DNA from 4 places in the Arthrobacter sp. NPDC092385 genome. Region 3 is predicted to be linked to each of the others. Evidence: riboswitches for the same ligand, from Rfam matches in the RefSeq annotation. Region 3 holds a riboswitch; each other region holds the start of a gene.
The links. A riboswitch is a leader RNA that binds a small molecule or an ion and turns the genes downstream of it on or off. The one in region 3 is predicted to bind S-adenosylmethionine.

Region 1 (6,964 bases), on a different contig from region 3:
TACCCCGATCGGTCGGGAAGCCGTCGCCGCAGCCCTCGCCACCGACCTCAGCAACGGCACACCACCCTCAGCCGCGGTGAAGGGCCGTGTGATCGCACAGCGACGATCTAAGACGGCCGACATCGGAAAGGCCAAGTCACGGGACTTCGGCCGCGGATAGCGCCCTGCAGAACCGAAGGAAATGGAAGAGGGAGGGACAGCCGGTTTAACTGCTCCCCGGAAGTTGGACTGAGAAATTCGGTGTCGACTCCCGGGGAGCAGTTTTTATGGATGCACTCCCGCAACGCGTTCCCCGTCATGGATCCCTTCCACGTCGTCCGCTTGGCAGGCGATGGGCTCGACCGGTGCCGGCAACGCATCCAACAAGTGACACTCGGGCATCCGGGTCGTGATGGGATCCGCTCTACCGGGCCCGCCGAACACTGCATACCGGCGCCGACCTGCTCACCGAGAAGCAGACCATGCGTCTCTACGCTGTCTTCTGGACCGAGGATCACCTCGAGGTGGAGGCGACGTGGGGGATCTATCAGCGGATCGTCACCGCGTACCGGGAACCCGACAAAAAGAAGGGAAAGGAGCTGATGCGGGCCGTCGTTATATCGGTCACCGCCGGCGTTCCAGCGGCCCTGGTCGAGATCTGCAGGGTCGGCCGGACCCTCAAACAATGTGCCGGTGATGTGCTCGCGTTCTTCCACCGGCCTGGCACCAGCGATGGGCCCACGGAAGCGATCAGTGGACTGCTCGAGCACCTGCGCGGATCAGCCCTCGGGTTCCGGAACCTCACCCATTACATCGCCCGATCGATGCTCGAATCAGGCGGCTTCAGACCCTACTTACACTCTCATTTACGATGGACCCCAATGACCTTTCCCAAATAGTCAATCAGTGATAGAGGGTCAGGACCGTTGGGCGGTAAGCTCGGCACGCACGATGTCTGCGCCCGCCGTTAGTGCGCTTAGCTTTTCGAATGCGACGTTCCGGGGTAGCGGTGCCATACCGCAGTTCGTGCTGGGAATCAGTTTGTCCGGCCCGACGAATGTGAGAGCCGCCCGGAGGGTATCGGCAACTTCCTCAGGGGTTTCGATCGTCTCGCTCGCCACATCAATGGCTCCGAGCATGACTTTCTTGCCACGGATGAGTTCAATGAGATCCATCGGGACATGGGAGTGGTGGCATTCCAGCGAGACGATATCGATGGACGACTGCCGTAGGAGTGGAAACGATTTTTCGTACTGCCGCCACTCTGGCCCGAGGGTCGCCTTCCAATCGTTGTTCGCTTTAATCCCGTAGCCGTAGCAGATGTGCACGGCTGTCTCTGCACGTAGTCCTTCTGCCGCTCTTTCCAGCGTGGCTACTCCCCAGTCCTGTACCTCCTCGTGAAAGACGTTGAATGCGGGTTCATCGAACTGAATGATGTCAACGCCTGCTGCCTCGAGCTCCTTCGCTTCCTCGTTGAGGATCGTCGCGAACTCCCACGCCAGCGCTTGTCGGCTTTTGTAATGGCGGTCGTAGAGTGTGTCGATCATTGTCATCGGTCCGGGGAGCGTCCACTTGATCGGTTGATCGGTCTGTCCGCGCAGGAACGTCGCATCCGCGACGAACACGGGTTTGTCACGGCTTACGGCACCGACGACGCTTGGCACGCTCGCGTCGTATCGATCGCGGATCCGGACGGTCTCGCGCTGCTTGAAGTCGACCCCGGTGAGATGTTCAATGAACGTCGTGACGAAATGCTGACGCGTCTGTTCCCCGTCGCTGATGATGTCGATGCCGTGTCGGTGCTGCTCGTGGACGGCGCTGCGGAGGGCATCCTGCTTACCTTCGACCAGCGCGCCGTCGCGTAACTTCCACGGGGACCACAGAGTCTCTGGCTGCGCGAGCCATGATGGTTTCGGCAAGCTGCCGACGATAGCGGTGGGGAGAAGTGTGTTCATTTTGATGCCTTTCGCCCGTCAGTTGACGGGAGTGAGATGGTCGGTGACCAAATGTTCCAGGACAAGCTTGTGCGGCGTGATGAGGTGTTCCTCCGTGTACTGCCCCTGCACGACTGCAAGCCGGTTGCGTTCGATGCGGTCATAATTGATGTCCGTCCGGGTGAAGTCCTGCGATTCCAGGCTCGGCCGGTAGATACTTCCGGCGGTCGAGTTCGCGTTGTAGATTTCCGGTCGGTAGATCTTCTGGAAACTTTCCATCGTGCTGACGGTGGCGATGAGTTGCAGGTCGGAATAGTCCGTGAGTAGATCGCCGCGGAAATAGAAAGCAAGCGGTGCTACGGCGCCCCGTGGCATGAAGTAGCGGGCTTGCAGTCCCATCTTCTTGAAATAGTCGTCCGTCAGCGAGAAGTCGTCCTGCTCGTACTCGACGCCAAGAACCGGGTGGCGGACATCCGTTCGACGATAGGTCCGGCTCGTCGAGACGCTGATACAGATCACCGGCGACTTCGGGAAGTGTTCTCGGTACGCGGCGGAGTCGAGGAAGCGCTGGAAGAGCACGCCATGCAGCGCACCGAAGTCCTCGGGAACGACGAACTCCGTCGTGCCTTCATTGACCGACGGCAGCCGGATACTGAAGTCGTAGTCGCGGACATACGACGAGAAGTTATTTCCCACGATCCCTGCGTGACGTTCCCCGGAGCGCGGGTCGAGGATGTGAATGTCGAGCATCTCGAGCAGCGGAAAGCGTTGGTGTGCCCCTTGTGCGGAGAACTCGAGCTCGACGGAGACAATGTCGAGCTCGACGACATAATGATCCCGTCGTGCATCACCTCGCTCCGCAAGGTCGTTCAATCGGTGATCAATCATCTCCAGGACGTTACGGAGGTTCTGCTGCCGATTCTCGCCCCGGGCGAGATTAGCGAAATTCGTGGTGGCCCTCGACGTGGTCGACGGCACGTAGTGCTCATCGAAACGGGTCGTGGAAATGCTGAAGGTGATCTTATGCGCCATGCGCGGTTACTCCAATAGTTCCGGGATCGTGGTGCCAAGCTCCTTCTGGCGTTGGAGGAGGTCCACCACGGCAGTGGTGAGCAGTCCTTCGAATTCCGGTGTCCGTTCCAGGGTGAACCCGTCCTCGGCAAAGGTGCGGGCGGCGTTGGCGGCGATCAGTTCCGGTGTGCGCGGCAGCGAGCCGGCGAGGCTGGTGGAGATGCGATCGAGTGTCATGATGCTGTCCTTTCCATCGGTCCTGCCATTAGCACCTTTCCGGACAGGGAATCCGGGGGAAGCTGCAGCGTCATGGAGGCAGGTCTCTCAGCTGCTCTGGATGGTGTGGCTTAGGGCTCTAAATCCACCGGTGACGTAAGGCACGCCCCCTCCACGACCATCGGCCGAGCACCAGACGGAGGGGCTGCGCACCATCATGAACAGCAATCGGTGCGGCGGGAAAGTCTTACGTCATGTGTCCTAGAAATTCGTTGTATGACGACGGGAGGCTCGTCCGCAGCCCGTGAACTGCCTGTAGTCCGTCGGGGACGTGTCATCGGCATGCATGTTCGCGTCACAGGAAATTACGTGCTTATACTTCCAACAGCTTCATGAACTGTGGCCGCCAAGCTCCGACTTGGTCACATACCAACCCCGCGCTCGGTGGGTGGTTCGGATGACGAAGCGGTCCGCATTCGCCCCTCTTCGGGGTACCTGGTGCGGGCAAGAGCTCCCGAAAGGACGCGGCCCGGTGCCGCCCGCCCATGGCTACTACTTCCCCAAGTGCTGAGTCCCACGCCGAGGTTCCACTGTCGGCAGTGAGCATTCACGACTACGAAGCATTGATGGCTCCACGCGAAGCGTTCGTAGACTTCCTCCTGAGACCCCATGTGGTTCTACATCGCTTGGAGAATGCTGGTCTGCCTGCGCTGGCAGTCTGAGGAATGGCACGCACAAGCGGCCTGCTTCTGGATACCGACGTCATCGTGGAGTTGTGGAGCTCACGCCCTTCAACGGCTGTCGTCGATTTTCTTCAGCGGAGGCGACACTCTCGGATCTTCGTCTCCGCTTTGACGATCGGAGAGCTGCATCTGGTGACCCGGGAGAACCAGCAATACCAGACCATCGGTGCCTGGGTGCAGGAGTTCGTGGACACCTACAGCTCGAACATTCTTCCCGTCGACGTTGATATCGCCGCTGTATGGGGGCCGATGCTGAGCGACGCCGAGGTGTCCGCAGTCGATTCCCTCATTGCCGCGACCGCCATTCATAAGAGCCTTTCCATCGTGTCGGGACATTTGGAGGTCTACCGGAGGTTCGCGGTGTCGGCCATTAATCCCTGGATTCCAGAAGCGCAGTCCACCGCGGATGAGGCCCCACCGCTCCCGCGTTCCCGGACAGGACCGGTGACGCAGCCTGTCTAGACGATTCGACCTCAAGTCCTAACTACTTCTGCCGAAGGAGCATCTTCGATGAGTACCGGTGACGCTGGCTGTACGGCCACCTCCCAGATCCATGCAGGTTATGAACCGCAGGCGCCCTACCGGCCCGTGGCGGTCCCCATCTATCAGACCGCGGCTTACGAATTCCCGGACTACGCGTCGGCCCGGCGCATGTTCGCGTTGAAGGAGCCAGGCTTCACCTACACGCGGACCGGTAATCCGACGGTGGCGGTGCTGGAGCAGCGGATCGCCGCGCTCGACGGCGGCGTGGCCGCGCTGGCCACGGCGACCGGGCAGGCCGCCGTCGCCGTCGCCCTGCTGGCGCTGGTCCGCGGCGGGCAGCACATCGTGGCGTCGTCGAAGCTGTACGGGGGGACGGTGGACCTGCTGACGGACACCTTCGACGATTTCGGGATCGAGGTCAGCTTCGCCGATCCCGCACATCCCGGTGCCTGGCAGGACGCTGTGCTTCCGACGACGCGGGCCTTCCTGACCGAATCCATCGGCAATCCGCTGGCCACGCTGCAGGACCTGCCGGCGATCGCCGCGGTCGCTCATGCCGCCGGGGTGCCGCTGGTGGTGGACAACACGCTGGCGACTCCCGCCCTGTTCCGGCCCCTCGATCACGGGGCCGACATCGTGGTGTATTCGGCCACGAAGTTCCTCGGCGGGCACGGGAGTACCCTCGCGGGCGCCGTGGTCGACGGTGGGCGGTTCGATTTCTCCGCCTACCCGGACCGGTGGCCGCAGCTCACCCGTCCCAAGCGCCGCTACGGCGGGGAGATCCTGTGGGAGCGCCACGGCCACGGCGCGTACCTGGCCCTCGCACGCAGCAAGTACCTGCACGATCTGGGTCCCTCGCTCGCACCGGGCAGTGCCGCGCAGATCCTGCAGGGGCTGGAGACCCTGGACATCCGGGTGGCCCGGCACGCCCAGAACACCCGGGACGTCATCCGGTTCCTGGCGGGCCACCCGGCCGTCGCAGCGGTGCATCACCCCTCCGTTCCGGGCCACCCGCAGGCCGGACTCGCGGCCAGGGACTTTCCGCACGGGGCCGGCAGCGTGTTCTCCTTCGACCTGGCCGCAGAGCCAGGGCAGGTGGGGGACTTCATCGACCGGCTCCGGCTGTTCAAGCTGGTGGCCAACGTGGGGGACACCCGGTCCCTGGTCGCGCACCCCGCTGCGATGACGCACTGCCGGCTCACCCCGGAACAGCGAGCCGCCGCCGGGATCGCAGAAACCACCATCCGGCTCTCCGTGGGTCTGGAAACCGCGGCGGACCTCGTCGCGGACCTGGACCTGGCGCTGGCCCCGCTGGTGGGTGCCGCGGACATCGCGGCTACTTCTCCGGCGGCAGGGGCCCCTGCCGCCTTCGCAGGAAGAGGAGCCTGACATGGCGCAGTACACGGGGTTCAATACGACAGCTGTCCACACCGGGCAGGACCCTGATCCGTTGACCGGTGCGGTGATCCCGCCGATCTACCAGACCTCCACTTTCGTGCAGGACGGGATCAACGTGCTGCGGGCCGGGCACGAGTACAGCCGGGGCTCCAACCCGACCCGCAACGGTTTCGAGGCCCAGCTGGCCGCGCTCGAGCACGGGACGGCGGCCTTCGCCTTCGCCTCCGGGCTGGCGGCCGAGGACGCGCTGCTGCGGGCGCTGCTGCGCCCCGGCGATCACATCGTCCTCGGCGGGGACGGCTACGGCGGCACCAACCGGCTCATCAACGGGCTGCTGGGCCCGTGGGGTGTGGCGAACACGGCCGTGGACATCACCGACCTGGCGGCGGTGGCCGCAGCGGTCCGGCTGGGCTCCACCGCGATGCTGTGGGTGGAGACGCCGTCGAACCCGCTGCTGGGCATCGCGGATCTGGCCGGGTGGGCGGCGCTGGCGCACGATGCCGGGGCTCTGCTCGTGGTGGACAACACGTTCGCCTCGCCCTACCTGCAGCGGCCGTTGGACCTCGGCGCGGACGTGGTGGTGCACTCGACCACCAAGTACATCGGCGGGCATTCGGACGTGCTCGGCGGTGCCGTGGTCGTGGCCGACCGTTCCTTCCGCGGCACCGCGCTGGCCGAGACCATCGGCTATCAGCAGTTCGCCGGCGGCGCGGTCGCCGGGCCGCAGGACTGCTTCCTGGCCGCCCGCGGCCTGAAGACCCTCGGCCTGCGCATGGAGCGGCACACCTCCAATGCCCAGGCTCTCGCCGAATGGCTCCGGGATCAGCCCGGCGTCGCGGAAGTGCTCTACCCCGGCCTGCCCGAGCACCCGGGCCATGCCCTGGCAGCGCGCCAGATGTCGGGCTTCGGTGGGATCGTCTCGCTGCGCTTCAGTGCCGGAGAAGCCGCCGCACGGGCGTTCGCCGAATCGACCCGCCTCTTCGCGCTCTCCGTGAGCCTGGGCGGGGTGGAATCGCTGGTCTGCTACTGCTCGGAGATGACCCACGCCTCGGTCCGCGGGACCCCGCTGGCTGTGCCCACCGACCTGGTCCGGCTGTCCGTCGGGGTCGAGGACCTGGCAGACCTGCAGGAGGACCTGGCCACTGCGCTGGAGAAGACACGTCGGGCGTCCAGGAGAGCCGTGGCTCTCAGCGCTTGACC
Region 2 (6,964 bases), on a different contig from region 3:
CGGAGGCGGACGGCTCCGCCTGGCAGGAGCGCCCGGTCGCGGGCCGGTTCGAGGGACGCACCGTCATCGTCACGGGGGCAGGATCGGGCATCGGCCGCGCCACGGCCTCACGCGTGGCCCGTGAGGGCGGCCGGGTGATCGCCGTCGACATCGCCGCGGATCGCATCGAGGACCTCACCGCGTCCCTGGACGACTACCAGGTGGTGCCGATCGCGGCCGACCTCACCGACGCCGAGGCCGTGGCGCGCATCATCGCCGGCACCGAGGGACGCATCGACGCACTGGCCAACGTGGCCGGCATCAACGACGACTTCAGCCCGCTCCACGAGGTCTCGGACGCCATGTGGTCGCGCGTCTTCGCCGTCAACGTCGAAGGACTCATGCGGCTCACCCGGGCCGTGCTGCCCGTCATGCTCGACGCCGGTCGCGGGTCGATCGTCAACGTGGCGTCCGAAGCAGGGCTTCGAGGATCGGCATCCGGCGTCGCTTACACGGCGTCCAAGCACGCGGTGGTGGGCATCACCCGCAGCGCAGCGTTCATGTACGCGAAGGATGGCGTGCGCATCAACGCGGTCGCGCCGGGCGGAGTCGCCACCGGCATCCCGATGCCGGGCACGCCGTCGGCCTTCGGGTCGGCGCGGCTCGAGGCGGCCCGGGTCAACATCCCGAGCATCGCCGATCCCGCCCACCTCGCGGCAACCATCACCTTCCTGCTGAGCGACGACGGCGTGAACATCAACGGCGCCATCCTGCCCTCCGACGGCGGCTGGTCGGCCGTCTAGGACAGGCCGCCGCGGCGGGGCAGCACGGCCCTTGTCCACCGCCGCGTTGTCAACTAATGTTGACGCATGGAGGTGGAGAGGATGAGAACACTCGTCGGATCGATGGACGGCAGAGGGCCCAGCGAAGCACTGCAGGCAGTCGCCGAACTCCAGCGGGAGGTAGGGCGTGCAGAAGCGGGCCTCGTCCGCAATGCCCGCCAGGCAGGACTGTCATGGGAGGCCATCGCCCAGAGCCTCGGGGTGAGCAAGCAGGCGGTGCACCGGAAGTACGGCAAACGGTAGCTCGACGTTTGCGCCTGACCGTGGGCGTACCGTCGTCGCCCGGCCCGGCCCGAGGAATGGCAGCGGATACGCTGGTGCCATGACTGTTCTCGTGTTCCTCGACCCGGCCCACGACGACGGCAAGGTCGTCGACGCCTCGCAGCCGCAACTGATGGCCACCGACCTCGGCGCCACGCGCGGGGACGGCATCTTCGAATCGCTGCTGGCCGTCGGCGGAACTCCCCGGAAGGAGCAGGCGCACCTCGCGCGGCTCGCGTCGTCGGCCGCCGCCCTCGACCTGGTGGTGCCCGGGGCGGAGGCCTGGAGCCGCGCCATCCGCACCGGCCTGCGGGAGTTCGCGGCGGCCGAGCCGGACCACGGCCACGCCGTCGTGAAGCTGATCGCCACGCGTGGGGTGGAGGACGCGGGCCGCGCCACGGCCTGGGTGCAGGTGGCGCCCGTTCCGGCGTCGACCCTGGCACAGCGCGACGCCGGCCTGAAGGTCCTGTTCCTCGAGCGCGGGTACGACAGCACCGTGGCACAACGTGCGCCGTGGCTGCTCATGGGTGCCAAGACCCTCTCCTACGCGGTGAACATGGCGGCCATCCGCCATGCGAAGGCGCACGGCGCGGACGACGTCATCTTCACGTCCTCCGACGGCAAGGTCCTGGAAGGACCGACGTCCACCGTGCTCCTCGCCTACGACCGTGACGGGCAGAAGACGCTCCTCACACCGCAGTTGGAGAGCGGCATCCTGGCGGGCACGTCCCAGAGCGCTCTCTTCGCAGCGGCGAAGGAGCAGGGGTGGGAGCTCGGCTACGGTCCGCTCGAACCGCACCACCTGCTCGACGCCGACGCCGTCTGGCTGATCTCGAGCATCCGGCTCCTCGCGCCCGTCCTCTCGCTCGACGGCCAGGACCTGCGTACGTCGGCCGCGCTCACCGCCGAACTCACCGAGCTCGTGGACCGATTCGTGTAATCTCCACCACAAACGGCCGTGTAGAGGCCCGTTTACCGCGTCAAACGCCGATTTCCGCCCGCTGTCGTTTTGACCGGGCCCTTCACCCTGCCCTAGCGTTTTTCTTGAAATCAAGAGTTCCAGCCCTCGGCCCTGGCCGGCTGGACAGCAACCCTCTCCCGTAGTGGGGTGCTCCAGGTGAAGATTCGGCCGCCGGGACCAGTCCCCCGGTTGGCAAGTACGGCGTCGTGCGGCGTCCCGGGATCGCCGGGTAGCCACATCACAACGCGCACAGCCCAGAACAGCGAGCGTGTCACCCAGCAGCAAGCAGCCTCCTTCCGTGCCGTCGACCGGCACCTCCGAAAACCCCTCACCCTGTGCGCCCGGAACCCGGGCCGGCATCGAAGGAAACCATGAACATCTCCCGTAAGGTCCTCACGGCACTCGCCGTACCCCTCCTCGCCCTGACCGTCTCCTGCGGCAGCTCCAGCAGCGAGCCCACCGAGACCACCGACGCCCTGGCCGGCAGCGACCAGCAGACGCTGGACAAGTACACCACCGAGGACACCACGCCGATCGACGGGATCGACACCTCGAAGCTCGGACTCATCACCGAGGGCACGCTGCGCGTCGGCACCCTCTCGGATGCGCCTCCGAACATCTTCATCGAGAACGGCGTCTTCACGGGCTACGACAACGAGTTGCTGCGCGCCATCGGCGACAAGCTCGGCCTCGAGGTCGAGTTCGCCTCCACCGACTTCTCGGCGCTGCTGGCGCAGGTGCAGAACAAGCAGTTCGACGTCGGATCCTCCTCGATCTCCACCACCGAGGCCCGCCGCGAGAACGTCGGCTTCACCAACGGCTACGACTTCGGCTACATGGCCGTCGTCGCCAAGAACGGCTCTCCGGTCACGGGCTTCGACTCGCTGTCCGAGAGCACCCGGATCGGCGTGGTGCAGGGCACCGTGCAGGACGACTACGTCACCAACACCCTGGGCCTCGAGCCCGTGCGCTTCGCCGACTACAACACCGTGTACGCCAACGTGAAGAACGGCCAGGTGGACGCGTGGGTCGCGCCGTCCCAGCAGGCCACCGGCCAGGTGAAGGAGGGCGACGACACCACGATCGCCGAGACCATCATCAACACGGAGAACTTCACCGCCTATGCCGTGAACAGCGAGAACCAGCCCCTGATCGACGCCCTGAACGCGGGCCTCGACGCCGTGGTCGAGGACGGCACGTGGTCCGAGCTCACCAAGGAGTGGTACCCGGACCGCGAGATGCCGACCGACTGGAAGCCCGGCAGCAAAGCCGTGGAAGTAAAGTAGCCGACCCTCCATGAATGCCCTTGAACAGCTCGCGCAGACCTTCTTCGACTGGGAGGCGATGGCCGCCGTCCTGCCGGAGCTCCTCGCGGTCGGCCTGCGGAACACCCTGATCCTCGCGATCGCGTCCGGCGTCATCGGGACGGTCCTCGGCATGGTCCTCGCGATCATGGGGATCTCCCGCAACCGGCTGCTCCGCTGGGCGGCGCGCATCTACACGGACATCTTCCGTGGGGTGCCCGCCGTCGTGATCATCCTGCTCATCGGCATCGGACTCAGCCCGATCTACCGCGAGGCCACCGGCAGCACGAGCCCGTTCCCCATGGGGATCCTCGCGCTGTCGCTCATGGCGGCGGCCTACATCGGCGAGATCTTCCGCTCCGGTATCCAGAGCGTGGAGAAGGGACAGCTGGAGGCCTCGCGCGCCCTGGGCTTCAGCTACCGCTCGTCGATGCAGCTCGTGGTGGTTCCCCAGGGCGTGCGGCGCGTGCTGCCCGCCCTGGTGAACCAGTTCATCGCGCTGATCAAGGAATCCTCGCTCATCTACTTCCTCGGGCTGCTGACCAGCGAGCGTGAACTGTTCCGGATCGGCAACGATGCGGCCAGCAACACGGGCAACCTCTCGCCGCTCATCGCCTCCGCCGTCCTGTACCTGTGCCTCACGATCCCGCTGACCCACCTGGTCAACTACATCGACAACAAGTTGCGGACGGGCAAGAGGGAGAAGCCGGAACCGGACGAACTGGCCGCGAAGATCGGCGAAGGAGCCAAGGCGTGAAGACCATCGAATCGGGAACCCTGACCGGCAGGGACCTCCACCTGTCCTTCGGGACCAACCACGTGCTCCGCGGCATCGACCTGCACGTGGAGCAGGGCACGACGGCGTCGGTCATCGGCCCGTCCGGATCCGGCAAGTCCACGCTCCTGCGTGTCCTCAACCGGCTGATCGAACCGGACAGGGGAGACATCCTGCTCGACGGCCGGTCCGTGCTGAAGGACAACCCGGACGAGCTGCGCCGCCGCATCGGCATGGTGTTCCAGCAGTTCAACCTCTTCCCCCACAAGACCGTGGTGGACAACGTGTCCCTGGCGCTGCGCAAGCTCCGGAAGATGTCCGCGGACGAGGCCCGGGAGAAGGCGCTGGCGCAGCTGGACCTGGTGGGACTGAAGCACAAGGCCGATGTGCGGCCCGGCAACCTCTCGGGCGGCCAGCAGCAGCGCGTCGCGATCGCCCGGGCGCTGGCGATGGACCCCGAGGTCATGTTCTTCGACGAGGCGACGTCCGCCCTGGACCCCGAGCTCGTCAAGGGCGTCCTCGCCCTCATGGCGGATCTGGCCTCGGCGGGCATGACCATGGTCGTCGTGACCCACGAGATGGGTTTCTCTCGCAACGTCTCCGACACCGTGACGTTCATGGACGGCGGCGTGGTCGTGGAATCCGGTCCGCCGGCCGCGATCTTCGACGACGCGCAGACCCCGCGCCTGCGGTCCTTCCTCGCGGACGTGCTGTAGGAGCCCGCTGCACCAGCGCCGACACGGCGGCCGCCCCGGTCAGGACAGGATGAAATTCCAGGTCCCGGCCAGGACGGCCGCCGTTACTGCGCCCGCGGCGATCAGGAGCCCGACGACGGCGACACCGGCGTCGAGCGGGGAGAAGGTGCTCGTCCGCGCCCACGTGCGCGTCCCGCCGCCGAATCCGCGCGCCTCCATCGCGGTCGCGAGCCGCGTGGCGCGCCGGATGGCCTGCACGATGAGCCCGAAGGACTGCCCCAGCAGGTTCCGGGTGCGGGCGACGACGGACCCGTCCGAGCCGATGCCCCGGGCGTGGCGCGCGAGCCCGAGTGTCTCCCACTGCTCCACCAGCAGGCCGACGAGCCTCAGCGATGCCAGGCCGCCGAGCACGAAGCGGTGCGGCAGGTGCAGTTTCTGCGCGAGGGCATCGGCCAGGTCGGTGGGGTCGGTGGTGAGGAGGATGAAGATGCCCGGCAGCGCGAGCGCCAGGCCCCTCAGCCCCACGGCGGTGCCCGCGGCCACCGATCCCTCGGTGAAGAGGAGGGGCCCGACGTCGAGCAGGACCGCGCCGCTCTTCTCCGCCAGCAGGGCGGTCCCGTAGGCGCCGACCACGGCCGCGACCAGCAGGGGCCAGATACGCCGCGCCAGGCCCACCACACTGATGCCCAGCAGCGGCATGAGGGCGAGCTCCGAGGCGAGCACCACCGCGGCACTGACCCAGTCGATGCTCGCCATCAGGGCGAACGTGATGACCGTGGCGGCGAACAGCTTGGACACCGGATTGGCCCGCACGAGGGTCTTCCCGGTCAGGACCGGCGTCAGGTAGTCGCTGCTCATCGGGACACCAGCCGTCCCGCTCCACCGATGATGTGCAGCGATGCTCCGCCGAGCGCGCCGATGAAGTCGGCGTCGTGCGTCACGGAGAGGACGGCCACGCCGTCGTCGATCAGTTCGCGCAGCAGGGTGACGAGTTCGGCCCAGGTCCCGGCGTCCTGGCCGAAGGTGGGCTCGTCCAGGATGAGGATGCGCGGGGCTGTGGCGAGCATCGTCGCGACCGACAGGCGGCGCTTCTCCCCGCCGGACAGTGTGAACGGATTGGCCTTCAGCAGATGGGTGAGCCGGAGCCGCTCGGCCAGCTCGGCGATGCGCCGGGGGTCCGCGCTCCCGCTGACCCTCCTCGGCCCGAACTCGAGTTCCTCCGCGACGCTCGCCGTGAGGAACTGGTGCTCGGGCTCCTGGAAGACCGTGCCGATGCGCTGCACGAGCTGGGAGGAGCGCCAGCGGAACGGGTTCCTCCCGGCCTCGCCGGCGAGCCGGGCGGACGCCTCGAGCGTCCCGGCCCGCGGACGGAGGAGGCCGCCGAGCGTGAGCGCCGCCGTCGACTTCCCCGCACCGTTCGGCCCGGTGATGCTCAGGGCCTCCGCAGCGCGCACCTCGAGCCCGAGGTCCTCCACGGCGGCCGGCCCGCGCTTCGTCCTGGCCACGGCCAGGCCGTGCGCCGAGAGGAGCACCTCCCCGCCGCCGCCGGGCACCCGCCCGCCCACGGGAGGCCGGAGGCCCGGGACCCATACGCCTGCCGCCGCGAGCCGGCTTCGCGTCTCCTCCCGGCTGAGCACGGTTGCCGGGGCACCGTCCGCGAGGACACCGCCCTCGGCATCGAGCACGATCACGCGATCGACGACGTCGGCCCACACCGCCACACGGTGCTCCACGACCACGAGCGTCGCCCCGGTCCGCTCGAGGACCCGGACGACGGCGTCGCGTACCTCCAGCACGCCGTCGGGGTCGAGGTTCGCGGTGGGTTCGTCGAGCAGGAGCAGGCCGGGTTCCATCGCGAGCACGGACGCGAGCGCGAGGCGCTGTTTCTGCCCGCCGGACAGCGCGGTGGTGGGGTGGTCGAGCGGGAGGTCCAGGCCGACGTCGTCGAGCGCCCGTCCCACGCGCTGCCAGATCTCCTCCCGCGGCACGGCGAGGTTCTCGGCAGCGAAGGCCACCTCGTCGCCCACGCGCGCCAGCACGACCTGCGTCTCCGGATCCTGCAGGACGAGCCCTGCGCGTCCCCGCGCCGTAGCGGGCGGGGCGCCGTCAAGCAGGAGCTCACCCTCCTGCTCGCCCTCGTCGTTGGT
Region 3 (6,964 bases):
GCTGCGGGCCGCGGCACGGGCGGCGCGGACCTCACCGGTCTGCGGGAAGGAACCGATGGTGGTGGTCGGCAGCAGGGGCAGCCCCAGCCTCTCCTGCTGCAGCTCGGCCCGGTGTGCGGCGGAGCCGCGGGTGAACGCCTCCTCGGTCAGTCCGCCGGTGCGCGTACGCACCCGGTCCACGACGACGCCGTCGAACAGCGCGCGTTCGCGCAGCACCGCCTCCGCAGCCTGGAGGTGATCGGCGACTGCCGTGCGGCCCTCGGCGAGTCCGCGCGCCAGGACCACCACCTCGCGGACCTTCTGGTCGGCGAAGGCGAGCCAGGCCGGCAGGTGGTCCGGCAGGGCGGACTCGGCCGCGACGTCGTGCGGCACGTGCAGCAGCGAGGTGGACGTCGCCGTGCTGACCGCATGCGCGGTCTCAGACTGCAGCCCCTCCAGCACGGCGAGAGAGGACTGCAGGTCGTTCCCCCAGACGTTCCGTCCGTCCACGACGCCGGCCACGAGGCGCGTGCCGCCCAGTGCCCGCAGCGCCCCGACCGAGGGCCGGGCCCCCCGGACCAGGTCCGCGTGCACCGCCTCCACGCCTGCCGCGGCGAGCACTGCCAGTGCCTGGCCCGGTTCCGCCGGATCACCGGCGGTACCGTAACCCGTGGTCACGAGGAGGGCCGGCCGGTCCACGGCACCCGCCAGCTGCCGGTACGCCCGCTCCACCGGCCCGCCCGGCGCCGCCAGCTCGCCGCCGCGGTCGCCCACGAGGCCCGGCTCGTCCAGCTGCACCCATGCGGCGCCCGCTTCCGCCAGCGCAGCGAGGATCCCCGCGTAGGCCGCCACGGCGTCGTCGATCCGGGACAGCGGGTCGAACCCGGCGGGCGCCCCCTCCTCGGCCTTGGCCAGCAGCAGGTAGGTCACGGGACCCACCAGCACCGGGCGCAGCACGGCGCCGCGGTCCTTCTGCCGGCGAACGATGGATGTCAGGCGGTGGGCCACCGCGGCGAACGTGGTCCCCGGGCCGATTTCGGGGACCAGGTAGTGGTAGTTCGTGTCGAACCACTTGGTCAGCTCCAGCGGCGCGCGGTCGCCGTCGCCCCGGGCCAGCGTGAAGTAGGCCGCGGTGTCCACGGAACCGTCCTCGCCGGCCAGGTCCGCGAAGCGGGACGGCAGCGCGCCCAGGGCGGCCGTGGCGTCGAGCACCTGGTCGTAGAGGGCGAAATCCGCGGGGATGGAGGAATCTGCCTCTTTCAGGCCCAGCTCGGCGAGCCGTGAGACCGTGCGGTCCTGCAGCTGCTCGGCCGCACGGTGCAGCCCTGCCTCGTCCAGGCGGCCTGCCCAGTAGGCTTCCAGGGCCTTCTTCAGCTCCCGGTCCGGCCCGATGCGCGGGTAGCCGAGGATCGTGGCGGCGGGGAAGGTGGTACTCATGTGGTGCTCCTTCGAAGGTGGTGTCGGGTCTGGATCTGGTGGGTCCGGGGCGTTCAGGCCGGGACGGCGCCGGCGAGGCGAGCCGCCGGGAGGTCGAGCTGTTCGACGACGTCGACGGACGCGCGGAAGTCGTTGAAGGTGTACAGATGGAGGCCGGGGGCTCCTGCCTCGAAGGCCGCACGGGCCAGCACTGCCGCTGCCCGCACGCCGATCCGCCGTCGTTCGGCCTCGCTCGAGGCCGTTTCCAGGCGGTGCAGCAGCCCGGCGTCGGGACGTACGCCGGTCATGAGGGCCAGCCGCTCGAGCCGCCGGACACTGACGGTGGGCATCACGCCGGGGATGATCGGGATGCTGACGCCGGCCGCACGGGCTGCGAGGACCAGGCGCACGTACTCGGCGGGGTCGAAGTACACCTGCGTGATCGCGAAATCGGCGCCGGAACGCTGCTTCGAGATCAGCACCTCGACATCGTGCAGGAACGACGGCGACTCGAGGTGCCTGGTCGGGTAGGCCGCGACCCCCACGGCGAGCCGGCCACCGGCGAGTGAGGCGCCGTGCCTGGCCTCGACCCCGCGGATCAGTTCCACCAGGTCCCGGGCGAAGGGCAGCTCGCCGCGGAACACCCCTGGATCCGCCGGCAGGTCACCGCGCAGCGCCAGGATGCCCCTGACGCCCAGCCCGACGAACTGCCGCACCAGCAGGTCCAGGCCCTCCCGCGTCTCCCCCACGCAGCAGAGGTGGGCCACCGGTCGGAGCCGGGTGCTGGTGACCAGGTGCCCGATGAGCTCGACGGACGCCCGTCGTCGTGCCGGTGTGCCGCTGTAGGTCACCGAGACGTAGTCGGGACGGGTGGCTCCGAGTTCGTCGATGGTCCGCAGCACGGCGTCGCCGGCCTCCGGGGTGGCCGGCGGGTACAGCTCGTAGGAGAGCGACGGCGGTACCGCTCCGTGTCCAGGAAATGCCATTCGAACTCCTCGGTAGGGCCGAGGGAGTGCACCAGCAGGATGCCGCGGCCCAGTGGTACCGGGCGCGGGCGCGCCGGGTCCTCACGTGGGTTCACTGATGTGTCTCCATCGGTTCTGGCATTAGCACCGGTTCCGCTGCCCCCGAGGGCACAGCCGAATGGTTGCTGCGGCGTCAACAAGCCAGATCTCTCGGCCGCTCTTGATGGTTGGTGGGATCACTCTAAGCAGCGAGCCGTGCCGGGCGGCAAACCTGACGCAACATGGCGTCCCGTGACGTTGTGAGACCAGGCGTCCGTCACAAAGGGCGATCGTTACGTCATGGAACGACGCCGGGAGGACCCGCGGGCTGCTCGCCCGCCGTCCAGGGATTGATCGCCGGGACCGCGAGCCTCCGGTACGGTTCGGTGTTCCCCGACACGACGGCGAGTCCCCTGTGGAGGGCCGTCGCCGCGATCAGGGAATCGGCGAGGGCCACGTCGGCGTGGTCGGCAAGGGGCGCCCACGCCACGGCGACGTCGGCATCCACGGACAGGATGTTGGGCCCGAACCGCTCAGCGAATTCGTGCAGCCAGGCCTCCAGGTCCGGGAAGTGCTCGTTCCGGCGGCCCAGCGAATGCAGCTCGCCGAGGCTCAGCGCGGAGACGAAGATCCGGAAGTGGCGGCGCCGGTGGAGGAAACCGGTGACGGCGGGATGAGGGCTCGGGCTCCGCAGCTCCGCGATGACGTCGGTGTCCAGGAGGAGCCCGCTCGGCGGTGCCATTCCTCAGCTACCCGTCGGTCCCCGGCCGGCCCTCACCGCGGAGCCGCCTCCGGACGGCGGCACGAGGAGGAAGGCGACGAACGCCTCCCGCGGAGCGGTGAGCACCTCGTAGTCCTGGATGCTGAGGGCCACCATCGGGATCTCTGCGGCGGATGCGTCGACTGGGAAGGGTGTCATGGGACGGCACGGGGCCGCGTCCTTTCGCGAGCTCTTGCCCGTACCAGATACCCCGGGAGGGGCGAATGCGGGCCGCTTCGTCATCCGAACCACCCTATGAGCGCGGGGTTGGTATGCGGCCCAGTCGGAGCTTGGCGGCCGCAGTTCTTGAAGCTGTTGGAAGTATAACCACGCAGGGGCCGCCAGCATCAACGCCCCCGGTCATGGTGCTGCACGCGTCAGGACCGTCGCCGGCCGGCGACGGCGCGCGCCTCGGTGAGGAACTGTTCGGCGACGGCCAGCCGGGACAGCGCCTCCGCGGCACCGTCATCGCCCCCCGTGCGGCTCCGCGCTCCCGCGACGAGCGTGAGGCTGACGGCGGCGGCCCGGCTCCTGAGCGCGGCCGGGTCCACCTGCTCGTCGAAGGCCCGCAGGAAGCGCAGGAGGGCCTGCGGCACGTGGGCGTATCCGGCGTGGAGTCCCGGCAGGACGGCGACGTGGCCGAGGAAGCAGGCGAGGTCGTCGACGAAGCGCCCGGGTCCGAGTGCATCGACGTCCAGCAGCCCGGACACGGCGCCGTCCGTGATGAGGATGTTTCCCTCGTAGAAGTCACCGTGGGTGGGCACGAGCGGGCCGGCGTCGCTCGAACGGACGGCGTCGTCGATGGCCGCGGCGAGGCGTCGGATCCGGGCGGCCTCGGAGGGCAGGGCCGCCACCGCACCTTCGCCGTAGTCCCTGACGCGGGCGGCCCAGGGCGGGCGTACGGGCAGGGCGAGGACCGCGGGCGGCAGGGAGGTGAGGACGTGCACCAGGGCGGCGGGGTCGACGTCGGTCGCGCCGTCCCGCATGAGGAGCTCGGCGAGGGGCGTGCCCGGGGCAGGGTGCATGGCCACCACGTCCTGCATCGGCTCGCCGGCGAGGACCGGCGCGGGCACGCCGGCGGCCCGGAGCATCCGGTGCCGTTCCGCGAGCGACGCCGCGCCCTGGCGCCGCAGGACCTTCAGGTAGCGGCGCTCGTCCCCGTTCCGGGCCAGGACCACGGCCCGGCGCAGGGGGCGGTAGCTGCGGAGTTCGAGGAGGGTGTCTCCCGGCTCGAGCCCGGGGCCGAAGGCGAAGGGTGTGCTGCGCTCCGGGTCGAGGGCCAGGGGCAGGCCCGGCAGGAGCGGATCGAAGGGATGCACCCAGACCGAGAGCGCCCCGGCGCCGCGGCGGTGGACCACCGCGACGGCGTCCGCCCCCTGCTGGATGACGCAGGAGGTGATACAGGCGTGCGTCGGGACGGGCAGTGGTGCCGGGCCAGGGACCGGAGAACTGCGGCGCTGCGCGCCGCAGGCGTCGCCGGCCGGCCGGACGTCGATGGAGTACACGCCCGTGACGCCGGCGCCGGGACGGTGGTGGACGGCCCCGAGCTGCCAGGACTCGAGCTCCCATCCGGCGGGAGCCAGCGCCCGCTGCAGGATCCCGCCCGGCGCGTCCGACTCGAGGAGCGCGATGGTCTCCTGCTCGCGGATGATGCGTGCGTCCTTCGCCCTCATGCGAACCTCAGGGGTCGGTCACGGGCGCGGCCGGCATCCGGCTGCCCGTGGCATGGGTACCGGTCAGGCGCGACGACGCTGCAGGACGTCGTCGAGGTTGATGCGCCCCGTGGAGGGGGCGGGGTTCGCCGACTCGTCCGCGGCGTCGTCCGCCTCCGCAGCGACGCGGGCAGCAGCCTCGGAGGCCTTGATGGGAGTCCGGGTCGTGGGCTTCGGCGCTTCGGGGAGGTCCAGCGGGGCCGGAGCCTGCCGTTCGGCCTTCGCTGCGTCCACGTAGGTGGGCCGCGGCACCTCGACCGGAGCCCAGGCAGTGGACCCTGCGGGTCCGGGCGTCTCGGCTGTCTCGGGTGTCTCGGGTGTCTCGGGTGTCTCGGCTGCCTCGGGTGTCTCGGCTGCCTCGGGTGCCTCCGTCCCGGTGACGCTCAGCAACCCCGCGCGCACGTCGACCACGGACGAACCGTGCGCCACGGCGAGAGCAGCCGTGCGCAGTTCCATGGGGCTCAACCGGCGGGCGCCGGCCTCCTCGGCGTCGAACAGCGAGGTGGGACGCCGGGGCGCTGCCGGCGCCGCGTGCTCGACCGGCACCTCGGGTACCGCTGCGGCCTCACGGACCGGCGCCATGGCGGCCGCGAAGGCGCGGTTGACGCGCGCGGCCCGGCCGCGGACGGCGAGGAACCTCAACATGGCCACGGCGCCGACGGCGACGGCGAAGCACGCCAGGGGCACGAGGAGGGATACGATCCCGAAGGCCCCGAGCACGAGCGTGACCAGGGCGGCGGCGAGGGCGACGAGGCCCACGAGGGCAGCACTGATGCGCCCCCACCGCGGGGTGAAGGACGGGCTCGGACCGGACGTCCCGCCGGATGGGACAGTAGCCTTCGGCGGGATCGGGGCGTGCGACTGCACGGTGGTTCCTGAACGGTCTGCCTCGTCCTGCGCGGTCATGGTCATCATGCTCCCTCCAGGACGGCGGGTCCCGGTCTTGGGTGATCGGCGGGTACCGCCGGCAGTTGCGGGCGCGGTCTTCCGGAGGACGAAGGGAGCCACCCACACCAGCCACAGGCCGACGATCGCGACGAGCACCAACGAGCTATCCAGAGAGAAGACCACACCTAGAACCGTAGGAGCAGGTGCCGCCGGGCCGCGGCATTCAGGCGGGCGTGTCGGAGCCTAATATGCTCGCCGCGGCATTGGACGGCCCGATCAGCCCTGGTAAGGCCGGGCCCGCTCGAGCCAGGGCGTCAGCAGGCCGCGCGGGACTTCCTCAGCCGTCAGCGCGAAACTCCTGTGATCCGCCCAGTGGCCCGCGATGTGGAGGTACCGCGGACGGAGCCCCTCGTCGCGAAAGCGCAGCTTCTCGACGACACGCAGGCTCGCCCGGTTCTCGGGGCGGATGTTGATCTCCATGCGGTGCAGCCCGAGGTCCCCGAAACAGTAGTCGGTGGCCAGGGCCACCGCCGTCGGGGCGATCCCCCGGCCGGCCCGCGCCGAATCCACCCAGTACCCCAGCGTCGCCGTCATCGCTGAACCCCAGGTGATCCCGGACACCGTCAGCTGCCCGACGAGGCGCGCGTCGCGGGAGCCCGGCTGCTGCTCGGCGATGAGGAACGGAAGCGCCGAACCTGCCCGTGCCTGCGACGTCAGGGACCTCACCATCTGGTGATAGGTGGGAAGGAAACCCTGCGGATCGGGGTTGGAGGCCTCCCAGGGCGCGAGCCATGCGGCGTTGCGGTGGCGCAACGCCGTCCAGTCCGCCTTGTCCCTGTGGCGGATGGGCCGCAGGACCAGGGATCCGGCCCTGAGCGTCACGGGCCAGCTGGTTGCCGACCGCACGGCGTGCTAGTCCGAGATGTCTTTGCTGAAGTCCTTGATCCAGGCCCGGAGGTCCGGACCGAGGTCCTCGCGCTCCGACGCCAGCGTCACCACGGCCTTCAGGTAGCTCAGCTTGTCGCCGGTGTCGTAGCGGCGGCCACGGAAGACCACGCCGTACACGCCGGAACCTTCGCCGTCGGCTGCCGCGAGGGTCTGCAGGGCGTCGGTCAGCTGGATCTCGTCGCCCCGCCCGGGCTCGGTGGTCTCCAGGACCTCGAAGACGCGCGGGTGCAGGACATAGCGGCCGATCACGGCGAGGT
Region 4 (6,964 bases), on a different contig from region 3:
ATCGTGGCGTCCAGCGCCGTCGTCGGCTCGTCAGCGATGAGGAACCCCGGGTCCGCCGCGATCGCGGACGCGATGAGTGCCCGCTGGCGGAGGCCGCCGGACAGCTGGTGCGGGTACTGGCTCGCGCGGACCTCCGGGTCCGGAACGCCGACAGAGGCGAGGAGATCGACGACGCGCTCGCGGCGTGCCGCACGGTCCAGCTCGGTGTGCAGGCGGAGCACCTCACCCACCTCGTTCCCGACGGTCCGCAGCGAGTCCAGCGATGAGAGCGCGTCCTGGAGGATGAATCCGGCCTCGGTGCCCCGGACGCGGGTCCACTGGCGTTCGCCCCAGCCGGACGCGTCCTGGCCGTTGAAGCGCTGGGATCGGGACCGTACGTGCGCTCCGGGTCCCGTCAGTCCCACCAGGGTCCTGGCGGTCACCGACTTGCCGGACCCCGATTCGCCGACGAGAGCCAGGCACTCGCCCGGCCGGATGGACAGGGTCACGTCCCGGACGACTTCCCGCCGGTGGCTGCCGCGGCCGAATTCGACCGTGAGGCCCTCGAGTTCGACGACGGGCCCAGCGGCCGGCGACGGCGCGGGCTGGTGGGTGAGGGCAGGCGCGGGGCTCATGCGATCCTCCCTTCGGCGCGGCGCCTGAGCTCGCGGCCGATGACGGTGATGGACAGGACGGTGGCGACGAGGAACGCCGCGGGGAAGGTGATCATCCAGGGTGCGTTCGAGATGAAGTTGCGGCCGGCCGAGAGCATCGCCCCCCATTCGGGTGCAGGGGGAGGGGTGCCGAGTCCCAGGAAGCTCAGGGAGGCGCCGGCGCCGATGGCCGATCCGACGCCGATCGTGGCCAGGACCAGCACGGGCTTGATGACGTTCGGCACGATGTGCGTGAGGAGGACCCGCCAGGCGGGCAGCCCCAGCGTGCGCGCGGCCTCGACGTAGCCGGACCGCCTGACCAGGTGTGTCTGCGCCCTCGTGATGCGGGCGTAGTAGGCAATGCTCCCGGCGCCGATGGCGAGGATGGCGTTCTCGGTGCCGCCACCGATGATGCCGATGACCACCAGTGCGAGCAGGATCTCCGGGATGGCCAGGGTGACGTCGAGGAACCTCATCACGGAGGCCTCGACCAGGCGTCCGTTGAGGCCGGCGAGGAGGCCGATCGCCGTGCCGCCGAGGACCCCGATCGCCGTCGCGCCGATGCCGATGTACAGGGAGGTGGCGGCACCGTGGACGATGCGCGTGTAGTTGTCGGCGCCGGAATCGTCCGTGCCGAACCAGGCCGCGGCACTCGGCGCCTCGAAGCTTCTGGCCGGATTCACCGCGTAGGGATCGCCCGGGGCGAGAAGGCCGGGCACCAGGACCGAGGCCGCCAGCCACAGGAGGAAGGCGGAGGCCAGCAGGATGCCCGGGCGGATGCGGAGCCGGCGTCGTGCCCGCGGTGTCCGGCCTGGCGTGCCCGCCGGTGACACCGGGGGACCGCCCAGGGGGGTGGCGAGGGTTGCGACGGCGGGTGGGGCGGTGCGGGAGGCGATGCTCATGCTGTCACCACTTTCGGATCGATGAGCGTGTAGAGGAGGTCGATCACCAGGTTGACGACCACGTAGACCGCGGCCGAGAGGAGCACGATCCCGATGATGACGGGCAGGTCCTTGTTGTAGACCGAGGCCAGCGTGAGCGAACCGATGCCCTGCCGGCTGAAGAGGGTCTCGACGACGACCGACCCGCCGAGGAGCGCCGCGACGACGAAGCCCGACATGGTCATGACGGGGATGGCGGCGTGCCGCAGCGCATGGCGGATCCGCACCGGGAGGTCCCGCATGCCGCGGGACCGTGCCGTCAGGATGAACGGCTGCTCCAGGACGTCCTCGAGTTCGTTCCGCAGGACCTGGGACAGGGTCCCGAAGATCGCGAGGGCGAGCGTGAGTGCCGGGAGGACCAGGGCCGCCGTCCCCTGGTTGCCGCCGATGGGGAACCATCGGAGCGTGAAGGAGAAGACGATCAGCAGGGCGAAGCCGATGATGAAGGTCGGCGTCGCCGCGAACACCACCTCGATACCGGAGACGATCGACCGGATCCAGTTCGCACGCTGCGCCGAGAGGACGGCGACCGCGAAGGTCAGGGGCAGGGCGATTCCGACGGCGGCGCCTGCGAGCGCCGCCGTCGCACCGATCTGCTGGCCGATGGCTTCCGTCACCGGCAGGCGCAGGCGGTAGGACTGCCCCAGGTCCCCCTGCAGCAGGTTCCCGAGATAGCTGCCGTACTGGACGATGAACGGCTGGTCGAGCAGGTAGTCGGCGCGGACCTGCGCCAGGGTCTCGGCGGTGGGCCGTGCGTCGGGACCGCCGAGGATCAGCAGGGCGGTGTCACCCGGGATCAGGTAGACCGCGAGGAACGTCAGCGTGGCGGCGCCCCAGAGGACCCCGATCCCGACGGCCAGGCGTGTGAGGATGCGCCGGAGGACGGCCACCTACTCCGCCTTCCAGGCGTAGGTCAGCACGGGCACGGGGTGGGAGGTGTCCACCGCGACGTCCTGGACGGTGTTGGCGTAGGCGAACTGGCTCGGGTTCTCGTAGAGCGGGACGCCCGGGACGATCTCGAGCAGCCGGTGCTGGGCCTTGGAGTAGGCCTCGGCCGCCTCGGGGCCGTCACTGGCTTCACGGGCCGTCAGGAGCAGTTCGTCCAGGGCCGGATCGTCGACGTAGGACGAGTTCTGCCCGATCCGCTCCCCGGTGATCTCCGAGGAGTGGTACCGGATGAAGAGGACGTCGGTCGTGTTCGTGTGCCATACGCCCGCCAGCGCGTCGTAGTCCCCGGCGTAGCGCCGCTCGGTGAGCTGGGCCTGCGGGAGCTGGATGATCTGGAGGTCGAAGCCGGCCTTCCTGGCTTCTCCCTGCAGCTGGACCAGCAGGGGGCTCGGCGTCGAACTCTCCACCGCCGGCACCTCGACCACGAGGCGCTGACCGTCCTTGGTACGGAACCCCTCGCTGTCACGCGTGGACCAGCCGGCGTCGTCCAGCAGCTTGTTCGCCCGCTCGGGATCGTAGGTGAGCGTTCCCTCGACCGAAGGGTCGTAGTACTTGCTCTCCTTCGACAGGAAGCTGTCGATCGGGGTGTAGGTGTCGAAGCCGAGGCTGTCGGTGACGGCCTTCGTGTCCACGGACGCGGCGAATGCCTGGCGGACCGCGAGATCGTTGAAGGGTGCGCGGTTGAGGTTGAAGCTCAGGACGTACGGGCTGCCCGTCCGTGGCAGGTTCTCGTACGTGAAGTTCGAATCCGCCTGGACCGCGGATGCGTTCTGCGGTGCGAGGTTCTCGGTGAGGTCGTACTGGCCCGAGACGAGCGACTGGTGCCGGATGACCGGCTCGCTGACCAGGGTGACCTCCACGCCGTCGAGGTGTGCCTCGCCGTCGCCCTCGAGCCACTCCGGCGCCCAGTCGTAGCCGGCGCGCTTGGTGTAGCTGATGCTCTGGCCGGGCTTGTAGTCCGCGACCGTGAACGGCCCGGTGCCGATCGGGTTCTGGCAGAGCGTCTCGGGGGCTTCGGTGATCGCCTTGCCCGAGTTCATGCCGAGCCACGACTGCGCCAGGGTGTAGAGGAAGGGCGTGTAGGGGTACTCGAGGTGGGCTTCGAAGGTGTACTCGTCGATGACGGTGCCGTCCACGTACGGGGCGATGTACGCAGCCGCGAGGGGGGACTTCGTGGCCGGATCCCGCATGTGCTCCAGGTTCTGGCCCAGCACCTCGGCGTTCCAGGGCGAGCCGTCACTGAAGGTCACTCCCTCCTTGAGGTGGAACGTGTAGGTCTTGCCGTCCTCCGAGATGTCCCAGGATTCAGCGAGGTAGGGAGCGATCTCCCCGTTCTCGTCGAGCGTCACGATGTTGTCGTAGATCAGCCGGCCGAGGAATTGCTGCTGTGTGGCAGAGATCCCGTGGCCGTCGAGGCAGCCGGGTTCGGCCGAGATCGACACGTTCAGGATGCCGCCGTCCACCGGCTCGTCACCGGCCACCGAGGAGGGACCGGCCGGACCGGCGCAGCCGCTGACAAGGGACACCAGGGCGACGGCCGACAATGCGGTGAAGCTGCGGAATCGGCGGCGATCTCGGGCAGGACGAATTACGGATGCATTCATGGAGAATTCCTTGGAAGGGGTCCGGCACCGCGCACAGCGGAATTCACCGGAAAAGGGGATGAAGAGCAACAGGATGCGCAGGACGCGCAGGGTCTGCTAGGGGAGGGGGAGGGCGCTACAACTCACGGGGAGTGCCTTTCGAAGTGCTCTTGCCCGCGCCGGACCAGCACGAAGTGCCAAGGCGGAGGCCGCTTCGTCATCCGAACCACCCAGGAACATGGGGTTGGTGCGCGGCCTAGTCGGAGCTTGGCGGCCGCATCTCTTGAAGCTGAATTCACTATAGGCAGAGAATCCGGCAGTCGCGCCAATAAGAAGTAATATGACCGGGTATTGCGATATCGCCCCATCAGGCAGCGGATCCGATGCCGAACAGGGATCCCGCCTTCCGCTCAGAAAGGCATTCGATGATCGCTGCCCGTACCCCGGCTTCGCCCTGGACCACCGGCTCCTGGCGTAACCCGCCGGAGGACGCCGTGGTGGAAGGCGGCCACCTGCGCGTGACGGCCGTGGAGGGAAGCGACGCCTGGCGGCGGACGTCGTACGGTTTCGTCCACGACAGCGCTCACGCCCTGCTGGCACCCTTCCCCCAGGACACCGCTCTCGACGTCTCGTTCCTGCTCGACTACCGGGAGCAGTTCGACCAGGCCGGCATCTACCTGCACAGCAGTGCGGAGCACTGGATCAAGGCCGGAGTGGAGGTGTCCGACGGCGTTCCCCAGGTGGGTGCCGTGGTGACTGATCGTGTATCCGACTGGTCGGTCGCCCCGGTGCCCGAGTGGGGTGGGCAGGAGGTGACGGTGCGCATGAGCAGGAGCGGCGATGCCGTCACGATCCGCGCTCGCAGGTCAGGGGAGGCGTTCCGCCTCGTCCGCGTCGTGCCACTCGAACCCGGCCTGGAGGTCTCGGCGGGGCCGTATTGCTGCTCGCCCACGCGAGCGGGCCTGACAGTGACCTTCACCGGCTGGGCACAGGGGGAAGCGGACGCTGCGCTGCACGGGTAGGGGAGTCGCTGCCGCCGCCGGCCTGTGCATCAGCCGATGACGACGGCGCCGTCGTCATCGATCCGCCAGGTGGGCAGTCGCTCGGACGAACGAGTCAGGATGAGGTGGTTTTCCATGGAGCTCTCGGCGGGCGGCCGGACAGGCCTGGCCGGAGCGGCGGTGGTCGGGGTCGCCTTCGGGATGGCCCGCTACGCCTACGGCCTGACGCTGCCCGGCATCCGGCAGGACCTGGGGCTCTCCGAGCTGGTGCTCGGCCTCATCGCCAGTGCGACGTTCGCAGGCTACCTGGCCGGCCTGCTGCTCGCCGGGCCGCTGGCTGCTCGCCGCGGTTCGCGCGCTCCGACAACTGTGGGTGGAGCATGTGGCGCCCTGGGAGCGGTGCTCGTGACACTTGCGCAGTCCCCGTGGCTGCTCGCGGCCGGTGTCGTCCTGGCCGGCAGCGCGGGGGGCTGGGTCTGGGCGCCCTACTCCGACATCGTGACCCGTGCGGTGCCCCTGCAACACCGGTCACGGACGTTGGCGATCATCACGACCGGCACCGGCGGTGGACTGGTTCTCCTGGGTGGCCTGGCCGTCCTTGCAGCACTGGGCTCATGGCGCCTGGTCTGGGCCGGTATCGCTCTTGCCGCGGTGGCAGCCGCGATCCTGAACCTCCGCCTCGTGTCGCCGACCCGTCCGGATCCGCGCCCGGACGGACCGCACGGTGTCTCCTCACTGGCGAAGGCGCTGCGGGTACCCGCCGCCTACTCCGTCGTCTACTTCGCCGTCGTCGTCATCTACTTCACCTACGCAGCGGACACCCTGGCCAGCGGCGACCTCCCCGCTCTTGCCGTCCCGGCACTCTACGCAGCTATCGGCCTCACCGGCGCGGCGGGCCTGGCGACCGAAGCCGCAGTGCAGCGGATGGGCGCCTCGCGGGTCGCCGCCCTCTGCCTCGTCACGGTCGCTGCAGCACTGGCACTCCTCGGCCTGGCCAGTGACTCCCTGACCGCGACGGCAGTCTCAGCGTGCATCTTCGGTGTCGGATACATGGCAGGATCGGCGGTCCTCGCCGTCTGGACCGCCGAGCTGGTGCCCGACCGCGCAGGCGCAGCATTCACGGCCTGCCTTGTCGTCGGAGCCATCAGTTCGGTCGCAGCGCCGGCCCTTGCCGGCGCCGTGATCCCCGGCCTGGGCCTCGGACCCCTGCTCGTCCTGACCGCCGCGGTGTCACTGCTCAGCGGGATCGCGCTGATGCTGCGTGACTCGACAGCGGCGGCCGTCGGCAGGACCAGGCCGTAGTTCCAGGAACCCTGCTCGTCGTCGGAGTGCGCACCCGCCCTCGGAACACGCCGTGTCGCTAGCCCGGAACAGAAGTCCCGGCCGAGGCGGGTCCCGGCGGGGACTTCTGCAACGTGCCGTGGGGCGGGTGAGAGGAGGGCCTATGTGTTCCTCACTTCCTCGGCGTCCTCCGTGGCGACGGCGCCGGCTGCGGCGAGGGCGACGCCGAGCACCAGGTGCGCCCAGCTGGTGGCCGCATTGGTGGAGAAGATGTTGGCGACCATCTCGGCGTTCGCGAAGAGGCCGTAGATCCAGAGGACGAGGAAGAACGCGCCTGCGCCGACGAGGTAGGCGCGTGCTTCGATCGGCAGCCGGGACAGGAGGAGTCCCGTTGCACCTACGAGGGCGTAGATGACGCTGAGGAGGACGCTGGTCTGGAAGATGCCGAGGAACAGCGCGGACGAGTTGGCGGCGAACGCCAGGGTGCCGTAGTCCGTGGTGATCCCGGGGATGAGGCTGAGTGCCCCGATCAGGAGCAGCAGCCCGCCCGCGACAAGGGCGAGCGTGGATGCCGAGGC

Region 1: another riboswitch for S-adenosylmethionine. It lies ahead of ACIQCY_RS15995 (PIN domain-containing protein); the one in region 3 lies ahead of ACIQCY_RS03980 (methylenetetrahydrofolate reductase).
Region 2: another riboswitch for S-adenosylmethionine. It lies ahead of ACIQCY_RS01450 (ABC transporter substrate-binding protein); the one in region 3 lies ahead of ACIQCY_RS03980 (methylenetetrahydrofolate reductase).
Region 4: another riboswitch for S-adenosylmethionine. It lies ahead of ACIQCY_RS16730 (ABC transporter substrate-binding protein); the one in region 3 lies ahead of ACIQCY_RS03980 (methylenetetrahydrofolate reductase).

What each region holds. Positions count from the first base shown of each region.
Region 1 covers NZ_JBIVQL010000016.1:28,091-35,054, reverse strand. Annotated here, with positions in the region: gene ACIQCY_RS16020 (hypothetical protein) at 1-160, shown strand, start outside; partial or broken gene ACIQCY_RS16015 (transposase) at 283-878, shown strand; gene ACIQCY_RS16010 (methionine synthase) at 897-1,934, opposite strand; gene ACIQCY_RS16005 (putative oxygenase MesX) at 1,953-2,945, opposite strand; gene ACIQCY_RS16000 (hypothetical protein) at 2,952-3,161, opposite strand; SAM riboswitch class IV at 3,529-3,657, shown strand; gene ACIQCY_RS15995 (PIN domain-containing protein) at 3,866-4,345, shown strand; gene ACIQCY_RS15990 (O-acetylhomoserine aminocarboxypropyltransferase/cysteine synthase family protein) at 4,394-5,755, shown strand; gene ACIQCY_RS15985 (cystathionine gamma-synthase) at 5,757-6,962, shown strand.
Region 2 covers NZ_JBIVQL010000001.1:286,045-293,008, reverse strand. Annotated here, with positions in the region: gene ACIQCY_RS01465 (SDR family NAD(P)-dependent oxidoreductase) at 1-782, shown strand, start outside; gene ACIQCY_RS01460 (AsnC family protein) at 849-1,064, shown strand; gene ACIQCY_RS01455 (aminodeoxychorismate lyase) at 1,144-2,022, shown strand; SAM riboswitch class IV at 2,131-2,248, shown strand; gene ACIQCY_RS01450 (ABC transporter substrate-binding protein) at 2,415-3,329, shown strand; gene ACIQCY_RS01445 (amino acid ABC transporter permease) at 3,340-4,104, shown strand; gene ACIQCY_RS01440 (amino acid ABC transporter ATP-binding protein) at 4,101-4,838, shown strand; gene ACIQCY_RS01435 (energy-coupling factor transporter transmembrane component T family protein) at 4,878-5,675, opposite strand; gene ACIQCY_RS01430 (ABC transporter ATP-binding protein) at 5,672-6,964, opposite strand, start outside.
Region 3 covers NZ_JBIVQL010000002.1:184,682-191,645, forward strand. Annotated here, with positions in the region: gene metE (5-methyltetrahydropteroyltriglutamate--homocysteine S-methyltransferase) at 1-1,416, opposite strand, end outside; gene ACIQCY_RS03980 (methylenetetrahydrofolate reductase) at 1,470-2,381, opposite strand; SAM riboswitch class I at 2,484-2,590, opposite strand; gene ACIQCY_RS03985 (PIN domain-containing protein) at 2,698-3,141, opposite strand; gene ACIQCY_RS03990 (hypothetical protein) at 3,145-3,318, opposite strand; SAM riboswitch class IV at 3,344-3,471, opposite strand; gene ACIQCY_RS03995 (phosphotransferase) at 3,537-4,832, opposite strand; gene ACIQCY_RS04000 (hypothetical protein) at 4,896-5,942, opposite strand; gene ACIQCY_RS04005 (GNAT family N-acetyltransferase) at 6,036-6,665, opposite strand; gene galU (UTP--glucose-1-phosphate uridylyltransferase GalU) at 6,672-6,964, opposite strand, start outside.
Region 4 covers NZ_JBIVQL010000019.1:11,670-18,633, forward strand. Annotated here, with positions in the region: gene ACIQCY_RS16715 (dipeptide ABC transporter ATP-binding protein) at 1-614, opposite strand, end outside; gene ACIQCY_RS16720 (ABC transporter permease) at 611-1,534, opposite strand; gene ACIQCY_RS16725 (ABC transporter permease) at 1,531-2,463, opposite strand; gene ACIQCY_RS16730 (ABC transporter substrate-binding protein) at 2,464-4,125, opposite strand; SAM riboswitch class IV at 4,266-4,393, opposite strand; gene ACIQCY_RS16735 (DUF1349 domain-containing protein) at 4,530-5,126, shown strand; gene ACIQCY_RS16740 (MFS transporter) at 5,226-6,407, shown strand; gene ACIQCY_RS16745 (DUF4383 domain-containing protein) at 6,548-6,964, opposite strand, start outside.